DNA from 2 places in the Bradyrhizobium sp. 192 genome. Region 2 is predicted to be linked to the other one. Evidence: predicted binding sites of a transcription regulator. Region 2 holds the regulator's gene; the other holds the start of a gene.
What was found. The regulator LexA, encoded in region 2, represses DNA repair genes until DNA is damaged. The targets are predictions, from matches to a motif close to TGTTCNNNNTGTGTTCNG.
Positions count from the first base shown of each region.

Region 1: the regulator LexA is predicted to act here: its motif matches at 2,176-2,193, upstream of IVB24_RS20965 (single-stranded DNA-binding protein).

Region 1 is NZ_CP064690.1:4,594,385-4,601,050, reverse strand. It holds gene gyrA (DNA gyrase subunit A) at 1-1,165, opposite strand, end outside; gene IVB24_RS20965 (single-stranded DNA-binding protein) at 1,525-2,022, opposite strand; gene IVB24_RS20960 (outer membrane protein) at 2,574-3,263, shown strand; gene uvrA (excinuclease ABC subunit UvrA) at 3,542-6,526, shown strand; gene IVB24_RS20950 (hypothetical protein) at 6,609-6,666, shown strand, end outside.
Region 2 is NZ_CP064690.1:4,482,895-4,489,560, forward strand. It holds gene IVB24_RS20420 (IS1595 family transposase) at 56-1,003, opposite strand; gene IVB24_RS20425 (ComEC/Rec2 family competence protein) at 1,132-3,411, shown strand; gene IVB24_RS20430 (hypothetical protein) at 3,420-3,848, opposite strand; gene lexA (transcriptional repressor LexA) at 4,290-4,991, opposite strand; gene glp (gephyrin-like molybdotransferase Glp) at 5,169-6,380, opposite strand; gene IVB24_RS20445 (hypothetical protein) at 6,603-6,666, opposite strand, start outside.

The sequences.
Region 1 (6,666 bases), 110 kb from region 2:
GGATATGGGCGCGGTCGCGCGCCTTGGCGAGCAGGAACTTGGTGCGCCGGGTGACGACCCGTTCGCGGAAATCGACGAAGATCGACAGCAGGTCCTGCAGATGCATGATCCGCGGACGGCCGCTGTCGAGCGCCACCATGTTGACGCCGAAGCTCGTCTGCAGCGGCGTGAAACGATAGAGCTGATTCAGCACCACATCCGGCACGGCGTCGCGCTTCAATTCGATCACGACGCGGTAGCCGTCGCGGTCGGATTCATCGCGCAGGTCGCCGATGCCCTCGATCTTCTTTTCCTTGACCAGCTCGGCGATGCGCTCGACCATCGTCGCCTTGTTCACCTGGTAGGGAATCTCGGTGATGATGATCGCCTCGCGCTCCTTGCGGATGGTCTCGATCGCGACCTTGCCGCGCATCACGATCGAGCCGCGGCCGAGGTGATAGGCGGCGCGGATGCCCGCGCGGCCGAGAATGACGCCGCCGGTCGGGAAATCAGGTCCCGGCACGATGTTGATGAGTTCGTCGATGGTCAGCCCCGGATTGTCGATCAACGCCACGCAGGCGTCGATGACTTCGCCGAGATTGTGCGGCGGAATGTTCGTGGCCATGCCGACCGCGATGCCGCCCGCGCCGTTGACCAGCAGGTTCGGGAACTTGGCCGGAAGGACCGTGGGCTCGGTCTCGTTGTTGTCGTAGTTCGGCTGGAAATCGACGGTGTCCTTGTCGATATCGGCCAGCAGGGCCAGCGCCGACTTGGTCAGTCGCGCTTCAGTGTAACGATAAGCGGCCGGGGGATCGCCGTCGACCGAGCCGAAATTGCCCTGACCGTCGATCAGCGGCACCCGCATCGAGAAGTCCTGCGCCATGCGGACCATGGCGTCGTAGATCGACTGGTCGCCGTGCGGATGATACTTACCGATGACGTCACCGACCACGCGGGCGGATTTGACGTACTTCTTGTCGGGCGTGTGGCCCTGCTCGTGCATCGAGTACAGGATGCGCCGGTGCACCGGCTTCAGGCCGTCGCGGGCATCGGGCAGCGCCCGCGCCACGATCACGCTCATGGCGTAGTCGAGATACGACTTCTTCATCTCCTCGAAGATGGAGACGGGTCGAATATCCGAGGGTTGCGCCGGCTGGTCGCCGGGCTTGTCGTCGTCGTCAGCCAAGGGGGAATCCGGTGAGGTTTTGTCTGGGAATCATATAGCGCATCGAGCCCCTGATAACCACCCTCGCGGGGGTCTTGGGAAGCGCTTTTTCCGCTCATTTTTCCAATAGCTTACGGCGCTGCAGGGAGCATTTTTGACAAGCTCGGAACAGGCCTTCCGAAGTCGCCTTCGAGACCTCGTCGATCGCGCGGCAGGCGCGCTTCATGGGCGGATTTGCGCCGGCGGAATCCGAGTTCAACCCACACATGAAGCGGGCCCGGAAATCCCGAGCCCGTCCTGTCGATTAGTACGATTTGCTGACATAAAATGGGAGGCGCCGCCGCTGAGCCCGCGAGCGTTCCCTAAAGCCCCGTCCTTGCTCAGAACGGGATATCGTCGTCCATGTCGCTGTTGCGGCCACCGCCGCCGGCGGCCACGGGACGGCGCGGTGCGCTGCTGACCGGTCCGGAAGAGCCGAAATCGCCGCCCGGCTCGTCGCCGAAATTACCGCCTCCGCCGCCGCCGCTGCGGCCGTCGAGCATCGTCAGCGTCGAGTTGAAGCCCTGGAGCACGATCTCGGTCGAATACTTCTCGACGCCGCTCTGGTCGGTGTACTTGCGGGTCTGGAGCGCGCCCTCGATGTAAACCTTGGCGCCCTTCTTGAGGTACTGTTCGACGATCTTGCAAAGCGGCTCAGAGAAGATCACGACGCGGTGCCACTCGGTCTTTTCCTTGCGCTCGCCGCTGTTCTTGTCGCGCCAGGTCTCCGACGTCGCGATGCTCAGATTCGCGATCGGCCGCCCGTCCTGGGTGCGGCGGATTTCAGGATCCTTGCCGAGATTTCCAACCAGAATGACCTTGTTGACGCTTCCAGCCATCGCCGCTCTCCACTCCGAATGCCACTGAATTTCATAGGGCCGAGCGCGCTGCTCGCGTTCTCTGCGCCTGTTGAGGCGACCCTATACGCTTGCAGGCGCCACTCAGCCCGGCACCCCCAAGGTTATCCCCACATATAGCACCGACCTTCGTCGTGTTCCAGATTTGTTCTTCTCGGAAATACACCGAATAGAGGACTGGCGGCACAACCGTCCGTGACGCCGACGGACGGATGATGTCGCCACCGGCCTGCGTTCGACAGGGGCGAGCGCGCCCGTCGATATCAGCCCGGCTGGTGCGAATTTCGCGATGGTCGCCCCTCCGATCGCGGTGATATCACTCTGAGATTGTTCCGTAATTGGAACCCGCCCGCGAGACGTTTGACTCTCGGTCGCAACCGGTCGGTAACCATCACGTTCCGCGCAACTGTGGCTTTCAGGAGACACAACTTGCGGCTTCAGTAGTGTAAGCACTGCCTCAGTTGGGCCATCGAGTCCGCTGCCCTTCCGGCCAAGGAAGGCAACAACAGAAACTGGGACTGGGATTAGATAAGATGAAAAAGGTTTTGTTGGCTTCGGCCTGTTTGTTCGCTCTCGCTGCGCCCGCTTCGGCGGCCGACCTCGCAGCCCGCCCCTACACCAAGGCTCCGATCGCCCCGATGGCTTCGGTCTACAACTGGACCGGGTTCTATCTCGGTCTCGTTGGTGGCGGCGCCTGGGAAGATACCTCGGGCAGCCCCAAGATGCAGGGTGGCTTCGTCGGCGGCACCGCCGGCTACAACTGGCAGACCGGCAACGTGGTGTTCGGTCTTGAGACCGATGCTGCCTGGGCTGACGTCAGCGCTTCCGCCGCTGGTGTGGTGTTCGTTCCCGGTGTCGGTGGCATTCCCGCTTCGGTGAGCTCCAAGACCGACGCGATGGGCACCGTGCGCGGTCGCATCGGCTGGGCCGTCAACAACGTGCTGCTGTACGGCACCGGTGGTTACGCCTGGATCGACAACAAGATCACTGCCACCCTGGGCGGCGCTTCGATCTCCGACAGCAAGTTCCACTCCGGCTGGACCGTCGGTGCGGGTGTCGAAGCTTACATCGCTCCGCAGTGGTCGGTGAAGGGCGAGTATCTGTATCGCAGCCTCGGTGGCGAGACCTACTTCGGCGCCATCAACAGCGGTACGCTCAACCTCCACACCGTGCAGCTCGGCGTGAACTATCACTTCGGCGCCCCGGTGGTCGCCAAGTACTGAGCTACGCTTCAACGCCAACGCGTTCCGAAAGGCCGGCCTCGTGCCGGCCTTTTTGTTTGGCGGGTACGCTTGCCGCGCCGTTCCGCAAAGCCCTCTGCTGCCAGATGCCGCCAGCGCGCCAACAATCCGTTGACGATTCGCAACTGCCACTGGAAATCCGTCTCCGTTCTTCCTACGTTCGCTGACAACCCCATCGGCGCCGATCCCGGTTCCGGGCGAAGCGCGCCTTCATTACTGGCGCGGTCGCGCACCCGTGGGATTCCCTAGGGGCAACTCGGATGGATGAAGTGATCAAGGCGAAGCGCCAACAGCAGAACGCGGGCTCCAGCCGGCACGCAATTACGATCCGTGGCGCGCGCGAGCACAACCTCAAGAACATCGACGTCGAGATTCCCCGCGACAAGCTGGTGGTGTTCACCGGTCTCTCCGGCTCCGGCAAATCCTCGCTCGCCTTCGACACCATCTATGCCGAGGGCCAGCGCCGCTACGTCGAATCGCTGTCGGCCTATGCGCGCCAGTTCCTCGAGATGATGCAGAAGCCCGACGTCGACCAGATCGACGGCCTGTCGCCGGCGATCTCGATCGAGCAGAAGACGACGTCGAAGAACCCGCGCTCGACCGTCGGCACCGTCACCGAGATCTACGACTACATGCGGCTCTTGTGGGCGCGCGTCGGCGTGCCCTATTCGCCCGCCACGGGCCTGCCGATCGAGAGCCAGACTGTCTCGCAGATGGTCGACCGAGTGCTGGCGCTGCCCGAAGGCACGCGCCTTTATCTGCTCGCACCCGTCGTGCGCGGCCGCAAGGGCGAGTACCGCAAGGAGCTCGCCGAATGGCTCAAGAAGGGCTTCCAGCGCGTCAAGATCGACGGCGCCTTCCATGAGCTCGCGGAAGCGCCTGTTCTCGACAAGAAATTCCCGCACGACATCGACGTCGTGGTCGACCGCATCGTGGTGCGCGCCGACATCGGCCAGCGCCTCGCCGAAAGCTTCGAGACCGCGCTGAAGCTCGCCGAGGGCCTCGCCGTCGTCGAGTATGCCGATGCACCGGCGGCTGCGCCCGCGGAAGAGAAGGAAAAGAAGAAGACCGCAAAGATCCACGACAAGAGCGGTCCCGAGCGCATGCTGTTCTCGGAAAAATTCGCCTGCCCCGTGTCCGGTTTCACCATTCCGGAGATCGAGCCGCGCCTGTTCTCGTTCAACAACCCCTATGGCGCTTGCCCTGCCTGCGGCGGCCTCGGAGTCGAGCAGCATGTCGACGAGGACCTCGTCATCCCCGACAAGGAGGCTGCCATCGGCAAGGGCGCGATCGCGCCCTGGGCAAAATCGTCGTCGCCCTATTACGTGCAGACGCTGACCGCGCTCGGCAAGCACTACAAGTTCACGCTGACCACCAAGTGGAAGGACCTGCCCAAGAAGACGAAGGACGCGATCCTCCACGGCTCCGGCGAGGACGAGATCAAGTTCTCCTACGAGGACGGGGTGCGCTCCTACGACACCAAGAAGCCGTTCGAAGGCGTCATCACCAACATCAACCGCCGCTATCGCGAAACGGAAAGCGAGTGGGCCCGCGAGGAGCTCGCAAAGTACTTCCACGATGTACCCTGCGAGGCGTGCCACGGTTTCCGGCTCAAGCCCGAGGCGCTCAGCGTCAAGATCGGCGGCAAGCATATCGGCGAGATCTCGGAGATGTCCGTGAAGGGCGCCGGCGCATGGTTCGAGACCGTGCCGGAGGCGCTGAACACGCAGCAGAACGAGATTGCCGGACGCATCCTGAAGGAGATCCGCGAGCGCCTCACCTTCCTGCTCGACGTCGGCCTCAACTACCTCACGCTGTCCCGCTCCTCCGGCACGCTGTCCGGCGGCGAGAGCCAGCGCATCCGCCTGGCCTCGCAGATCGGCTCGGGGCTGACAGGCGTGCTCTACGTGCTGGACGAGCCCTCGATCGGCCTGCACCAGCGCGACAATGCCCGGCTGCTCGACACGCTGAAGCGGCTGCGCGACCTCGGCAACACCGTGATCGTGGTCGAGCATGACGAGGACGCCATTCTGCTCGCCGACCACGTGCTCGACATCGGCCCCGGCGCCGGCATGCATGGCGGCAACATCATCGCCGAAGGCACGCCCGCCGAGATCATGCGCAACCCGAAATCGCTGACCGGCAAGTACCTGACCGGCGAGCTCGAGGTCGAGGTGCCGGAGCGGCGGCCGCCGAACCATCGCCGCACCATCAAGGTGGTAAACGCGCGCGGCAACAATCTCAAGAACGTCACCGCCGAGATTCCGCTCGGCCTGTTCACCGCCGTCACCGGCGTGTCCGGCGGCGGCAAGTCGACGCTGCTGATCGACACGCTCTACAAGGCGATCGCCCGCAAGCTGAACAATGCCAGCGAAGGCGCCGCGCCGCACGACCGCATCGAAGGCCTCGAGCACATCGACAAGATCATCGACATCGACCAGTCGCCGATCGGCCGCACGCCACGTTCGAACCCCGCCACCTACACCGGCGCCTTCACGCCGATCCGCGAATGGTTCGCCGGCCTGCCCGAGTCCAAGGCGCGCGGCTACGAGCCCGGCCGCTTCTCCTTCAACGTCAAGGGCGGTCGCTGCGAAGCCTGCCAGGGCGACGGCGTCATCAAGATCGAGATGCACTTCCTGCCCGACGTCTACGTCACCTGCGACGTCTGCAAGGGCAAGCGCTACAACCGCGAGACGCTGGAGGTGCTGTTCAAGGGCAAGAGCATCGCCGACGTGCTCGACATGACCGTCGAGGAAGCCGCCGAGTTCTTCAAGGCGGTCCCGCGCGTGCGCGAGACGTTCCAGACCTTGCACCGGGTCGGCCTCGACTACATCCATGTCGGCCAGCAGGCCACGACGCTGTCAGGCGGCGAAGCCCAGCGTGTCAAGCTCGCCAAGGAACTGTCCAAGCGCGCCACCGGCCGCACGCTCTACATCCTGGACGAGCCGACCACCGGCCTTCATTTCCACGACGTCAAGAAGCTCTTGGAGGTGCTGCACGAGCTGGTCGCGCAGGGCAACACGGTCGTGGTCATCGAGCACAACCTCGAAGTCATCAAGACCGCCGACTGGGTCATCGACTTAGGGCCAGAAGGCGGCGACGGTGGCGGCGAAATCGTGGCCTGGGGCCCGCCGGAGGATATCGCGAAGGCGCCAAGGAGCTACACGGGTAAGTTTTTGGCGCCGGTGCTGGAGAAGTCGCGGAAGCCGAAGCGGAGGCGCGCGGCGAGCGAGGCGGCGGAGTAGCTCTGCCGCCGCTTCGAGGGTAGACGAACAACCCTATTGCCCGCATTGGGCGAGTCCCCTATTGTGGATCTTGGGGAACGCCATGACGCGCCTTTTGGTCTGCGCGACGTTTTTATTGTTTTTTCCGAATCTGGCTGTCG
Region 2 (6,666 bases):
GTATTTTTTATTGCGCCAGCGAAGGAAGCGCCGGGCCTGCCGCTTGAAGTCGGGCTTAGTGAGATTGACGATACGTCAGACGCTTGCCAGCCGCCCCTTTGATGGCAAGGTCCGCACGTTCCCCGTCCTCGATGCCGAGCGCAACGCGGTTGCTGTAGCGGAAGTCAAATTCTGAGAGATAGCGGTGCAGGTGCTTTTCAGCGCAGTGCTGATAGACGCCCTTCATGCCGCGCTTGAAGATCGAATAGTAGCCTTCCACCGTATTCGTGGTGATGACCTTGTCGCCTTCACGGCGGACGTATTCGTCCTTGCTGTGCTTGACGCTGGCGTGGTCGAGACCTTCGATTTCGGCAATGATCTTGTATGAGCCGGCTTCGTCCGTCATCAACTGAGCTTCTCGGCTCAGATTGGCGCGGATGATGGGCAGAATGTCGCCAGTGCGAACGCCGTCAATGTGGAAACTGCGGGCCGAGCCGCCGCGTTCAACCAGCGTCAATACAACGTTCTTATGAGCCCAAGCGGCCTTGCCCTTCTTCATGCCTTCTAAGCGGCCGAAGAAAGTCTCGTCCACTTCAACCGGCTTGCCGCCACCACCCATCGGGGGCAGCAAGCCGCCAGCGCGCATTGCTTCACGGATGCGATGCGACAAGAACCAAGCCGACTTGTAAGTGATGCCAAGCGTGCGGTGCAGTTGATGGGCGCTGACGCCCTTCTTGCTGGACGACATCAGATAGAACGCCTGAAGCCAGACGTTGAGCTTGATGTGGCTGCTTTCCATCACGCTCTTGGTCGTGACGGAGAAGTCCTTGCGGCACTCCTTGGAGCCGCAGCGATAGACGCCGGGCTTCTTGGTGGCAAAGGATGCGTTCACGGTGCCGCAGTGCGGGCAAACGCGCTCAGTGCCCCAGCGAAGGGCTTCAAGATAGGTCCGCGCAGCCTCGACGCTCTGGAAGTGCGGAGCATTGAGGCTGGCGTTCTTGATGGGCGGCTTGGCTGCGGGCATAGGCTCGTTCCGAGTTGATGCCCGTGTCTACAGTTTGTACCTTGTGGTGTCAAGTATATAATCGCCATTCGCCCCCTCGCACGTTCCGGTAGCCTCGGTGCCAATGGCGTCGCGTAAGGTGCAGGGACATGGCGGAGCAGGGCCGGCCGGTACGGTCCCAGGGAGTTGCCGGGACGTGGCCGGTCGGCCGTGCTGCACCGGCTGGCGGCTTCGCGCCGGCAGGCTTTGGCGCCTGGCCGGCAATCGTCGAGACGCTACGTGAATGGGCCCGCGCCGAGGCCGGCGCGGGGCGACTCTTGCCGTGGGTGCCTGTCGCCTTCGGCGGCGGCATCGCGCTCTATTTTGCCGCCGATCATGAGCCGGTGCTGTGGGTTGTTGCGGCGACGGCGATCGCCTTCCTGTTGGGCGCGATGCTGTTGCGGCGGAGCCGGCTGTTTGCGCCTGCGATCATGATCGCGGCGGTGGCGGCCGGCTTTGCCGTGGCAACCTGGAAGACGGCGCGCATCAGTCACCCCGTGCTGGCCAAGCCGCTCTATTCGGTGTCGCTGTATGGTTTCGTCGAGGCCCGCGACATCCGCGAGCGCACCGATCGTTTCGTGCTGCGCGTCACCGCGATGGAGGCCCAGCGCAGCGACGTCAAGCTGGAGCGCGTCCGCCTGTCGGTGCGCAAGGGCACTGCCCCCGAGGTCGGCAGCTTCGTGCAGCTCAAGGCGCGGCTGATGCCGCCGCTCTCACCGGTACGCCCCGGCAGCTACGATTTTTCGCGCGATATGTTCTTTCAGGGCATCGGTGCATCCGGCTTCGTGATGGGCGCGATCACCGCTTCCGTCCCGCCTGATGCCGGCGGCTTGCGGCTGCGTTATGCCGCCTTCATGCAGGGCCTGCGCGATGTGATCGACGCCCGCATCCGCGCCACGCTCGAGGGCGACAACCGCGCGATCGCGACAGCGCTGCTGACCGGGCGGCGCGATGCGATTTCCACGCCCGTCAACGACGCGATGTTCATCTCGGGGCTCGGGCACGTGCTCTCGATCTCCGGCTATCACATGGCGACGGTCGCGGGCGTCGTCTTCTTCGCGGTGCGCGCTCTGCTGGCCTTGATCCCGGGGCTGGCGGCCGGCTTCGCCATCAAGAAATGGTCGGCCGCGGCGGCGTTGGTCGCCGCTGCGTTCTATCTGCTGCTGTCTGGCGCGGAGGTGGCCACGCAAAGGTCGTTCTTCATGACGGCGGTGGTGCTGATCGCGGTGATGGTCGATCGCCGCGCCATCACGTTCCGCACGCTCGCGGTGGCGGCGCTGATCGTGCTCGCAGTCGCGCCGGAAGCGCTGGTGCATCCGAGTTTTCAGATGTCGTTCGCCGCGACGCTCGGACTCGTCGCGCTGGTGCAGATCGGCATGCCGAACCTGTTTGCCTCGCCCGACCATTCGGCGACCGCGCGCGTCGCGATGTGGGGCGGCCGCGAGATCGCGATGCTGTTCCTGGCCTCGCTGATCGCGGGGCTTGCGACCACGCCCTACGCTGCCTTTCACTTCCACCGCGTCACGCCCTACGGCGTGCTCGCCAATCTCGGCGCAATGCCGGTGGTTTCGGCGCTGGTGATGCCGGCCGGGCTGCTGGGCCTGCTCGCGGCGCCGTTCGGGCTCGACGGCGTGTTCTGGTGGCTGATGGGGATCGGCATCGACTGGATGGTCGTGGTCTCGCGCTGGGTGACGGCATTGCCGGGCGCCGTCGGCCGCATCCCAGCGTTCGGTATCGCGCCGCTGATCGCAGCGAGCCTGGGGATCATCGTGATGGGCCTGTTGCGCACGCCCTTGCGCTGGTGCGGTGCCGTGGTGCTGCTGGCTGCCATCGGCTGGGGACTGTCGGTGCGGCAGCCCGATATCCTGATCGCAGGGGACGGCGCGAGCGTCGCGGTGAGGGGCGGGGACGGGCGCTTGCATCTGATCAGGACGGGCAAGGACAATTTCCTGCTGAGGGAATGGCTGTCTGCTGACGCCGATCCGCGCGATGCCGGCAGTGGCGCGCTGGCGAGCGGCATATCGTGCGACGAGTCCGGCTGCGTCACGCCGCTCGCCGACGGTCGGCTGGTCGCGCTGGCCTCGCGCATCGATGCGCTGGCGGATGATTGCAGCCGGGCCGCACTGGTGGTGACGTCACGGCCCGCGCCGCCTGATTGTGCGGCGATGGTGGTGGATCGGCAGCGGCTTGGTCGCCAGGGCGCGCTGGCCTTGACGCAGCGTGGCGACGGCTTTTCGGTTCAGGCGGTGAGGGCGAGGGGCACCAACCGTCCCTGGTCGCCGGCGGCTGCCGGCGAGGGAGATTTCGAAGGAGCGCTCATGCCAAGGGCAGCGGCTTCGCGCAACAAGGATGCGACCCCCGCGGAGGCCGATCTTCAAGCGGAGGACTAAAGTCCCTGTCAGCCGATCGGCAGTCGCGTGACCGTCGGGCGGCTGTCGGCGATGATCTCACGGTTGCGCTCGTTGACCGGCTGGGTTACCGGCAGCTGCAGCACGGTTGCGCGCTGGCCTTCGACGAGCTGCGTCACCAGCACGGATTTGCCGTCCGGGAATTCGATCGCGTCATGGTGGCGATCGGGAATGTGCGGATCGATCTTGCCGAACTTGCCGACGCGGGAGTTGACGGTGCGCGTCCAGATCCAGCGGTTATCGTAACGGAGGTTGTCGGCGAAGGCGAGCTCCGTTCCCGGTAGCAGGCAGACCGCGACGGAGAGATTGGCTTCGGAGGCGAAGCCGCGTGTCGAGGTGCCGCGGAACGTTGTCGTGACGATCGTCTCGCCGACTTCTGCGGGGCGCGTCGCGACGGCATGCAGGCTGTAGTCACACATCGGGTGCTCCTCAATGCAGAGATAGCGACCCGCACCTCTTTTGGAGGCGCGGGCCCCTACCAGAGTGGAAGCACGTGACGGTCTGCCCGGTTGTAGGCAAATCTGCGGCTCGGATCGGCGAGCCGAGATCACATTATCTTTCCCGAATTCAATAGGAACAAAGTTGGCGCCCATGCATTCGGCAGGCGCGTGTCGGCGGCCCGCAGGCGAAGCGTATGTGTTCAAACAGATTGATCGCGTCGTGGGGGAAAGGGGGGCAATGCTTCTTCGCGCGCCCGGCCGATGATGCCGCTGCGGAAGAATAGGGCCGGATAGTCTGTGCAATACCAGAAAGACTATCCAGCCGGAGCGGACCATCATCCGCTCCAATCTCTGATCGGCGATGCCGATCGAAGCCGCACGCACGAGGCGCAAAGACTTCTTGATCGAGGACTTCCGGACTCAGTACTTGCGGTACAGCCCGATCAGCTTGCCCTGAATCTTCACGCGGTTCGGCGGCAGGATGCGCACCTCATACGCGGCATTGGCGGGCTCCAGGGCAATCGAGGCGCCGCGGCGGCGGAAGCGCTTGAGCGTGGCTTCCTCGTCGTCGATCAGCGCCACGACGATGTCGCCGGTATCGGCGCTCTCGTTGCGCTGGATCAGCGCCATGTCGCCGTCGAGGATGCCGGCCTCGACCATGGAATCGCCGCGCACTTCGAGTGCGTAATGCTCGCCGGAGCCGAGCATGTCGGGCGGTACGCTGATGGTGTGGCTGCGGGTCTGCAGCGCCTCGATCGGGGTGCCGGCCGCGATGCGGCCCATCACGGGCACCGCAACGGGCCGCTCGCCCTCGTCTGCGGACGGGCTGGAGCTCGCGCGTACCTTGCCGAGATTGCCCTCGATGACGCTTGGCGTGAAGCCGCGTCGGGTGCCGGCGGCAGCCTGGAGCTCCGGCAGCTTGATCACTTCGATCGCCCGGGCGCGGTTGGGCAGGCGGCGGATGAAGCCGCGCTCCTCGAGCGCGGTGATCAGGCGGTGGATGCCTGACTTCGAGCGCAGGTCGAGCGCATCCTTCATCTCGTCGAAGGACGGCGGCACGCCGCTTTCCTTCAGACGTTCGCTGATGAACCGCAGAAGCTCGTATTGTTTGCGCGTTAGCATCTCGACCAAAGTCCCCCGGTTGATGTCGTTCGATTCCGAGACGGATGAGTTCAGCTATAAGCCGCTACATCCTCGAAACAAATCATGAACGGACACTATATGTTCGATACATGTTCCGCAACTGCTTAATTTAGCGTGAACAGAACGAAGCGCGCGGAATGCGTGTGGCCGCGCAGGTCAGACGGGGAGCCGCAGCATCTCGCAGGGGCTGCCGGCCTCGGCCTGTGGCGCAAACGGTGCGCGCACGAGAAGTACTTGTGCCGCAGCAAGATTCGCAAGCAGAGAGGAATCCTGATGGCTGACGGGAAGAGCGACGAGCGTGCCGTCGTCGCGCAGCTCCAGGCGCGCGCGCAGATAGTCCTCGCGCTGGTCGTTGGCACCGAGATCGCGGCCCAGCACGGCGCGCTCGCGATGATGATGAATCACCGAACGGCCCGACAGCGCGCGAATCAGCGGTACCATGAACAGGAAGGCGCACACGTAGGACGACACGGGATTGCCGGGCAGGCCGATCACGCCCATCGTCCCCAGCCGTCCGTGCATCATCGGCTTGCCGGGCCGCATCGCGATCTTCCAGAACGCCATCGCGATGCCTTCGTCCGTGAGCGCCTGCTGGACCAGATCGTGGTCGCCCACCGATGCGCCCCCGGTCGTGATCAGGATGTCGGCGCCGCTTTCGCGCGCGCGGCGGATGCCGGCGGTGGTGGCGGCTAGCGTGTCGGCGGCGATGCCGAGGTCGATCGTCTCGGCCCCTTCCTGTCTGGCGAGCGCATGCAGGGCGAAGCCGTTGGAATAGACGATCTGGCCGTGCCCGGGTGTGGCGCCCGGCATCACCAGTTCGTCACCGGTGGCGAGGATCGCGACCTTCGGGCGGCGGCAGACGGCAAGCTGCGGATGGTTCATTGCCGCTGCGAGCGCGAGGTCGCGCTCTGTCAGTCGGGTCCCTTTGCGCAAGAGGACATCACCCTCTCGGAAATCGACGCCGGCGGGGCGGATGTGCCGACCCACGATCGCGGCTTCCTTGATCGTGACGCTCTTGCCGTCCGCAATGGTGTCCTCCTGGATCACGACCGCGTCTACGCCGTCGGGAACGACACCGCCAGTGAAGATCCGCACGGCTTCGCCAGCGCCGACCCGTCCTGTGAACGGACGGCCCGCTGCGACCTCACCGATGACAGTCAACCTGGAATCGATCGCTGCCGCGTCGGCTGCGCGCACGGCGTAGCCGTCCATCGCCGACATGGCTTGCGGCGGCTGCGTGCGCCGCGCGGCGACGTCCCGCGCGAGCACCCGGTGGTGGGCTTCGTCGAGCGGAACCATCTGTTCAGGCAGCGGCTCAACGCCCGCCAGCACCGCGGCAAGGGCGTCGGAAACCGGCATCAAGGCCACGGCGAAACTCCTGCTCGGCACGTTCGGACGAAATGTTCCGACAGTGTTCTAACCGAGCGCGGAGGCGGAGGCAAAATTGCGGAGCAGGACGCCCATCCTGCCGCTTGCAGCCCGTATCGAAGGCAGGCTCAGGCTTGGCGTCGCATCATCCAGACGATGAGACCGATCGGCAGAAGTGGGCCATCCCGAGGACGAGAATGACGGCCGCCACGGCTTGCTCGCTCAACGCCTGCTCGGCGCATCCGGGCTGACAAATGCGACGTCGGGAGCCTTTGGGCCTTGATCC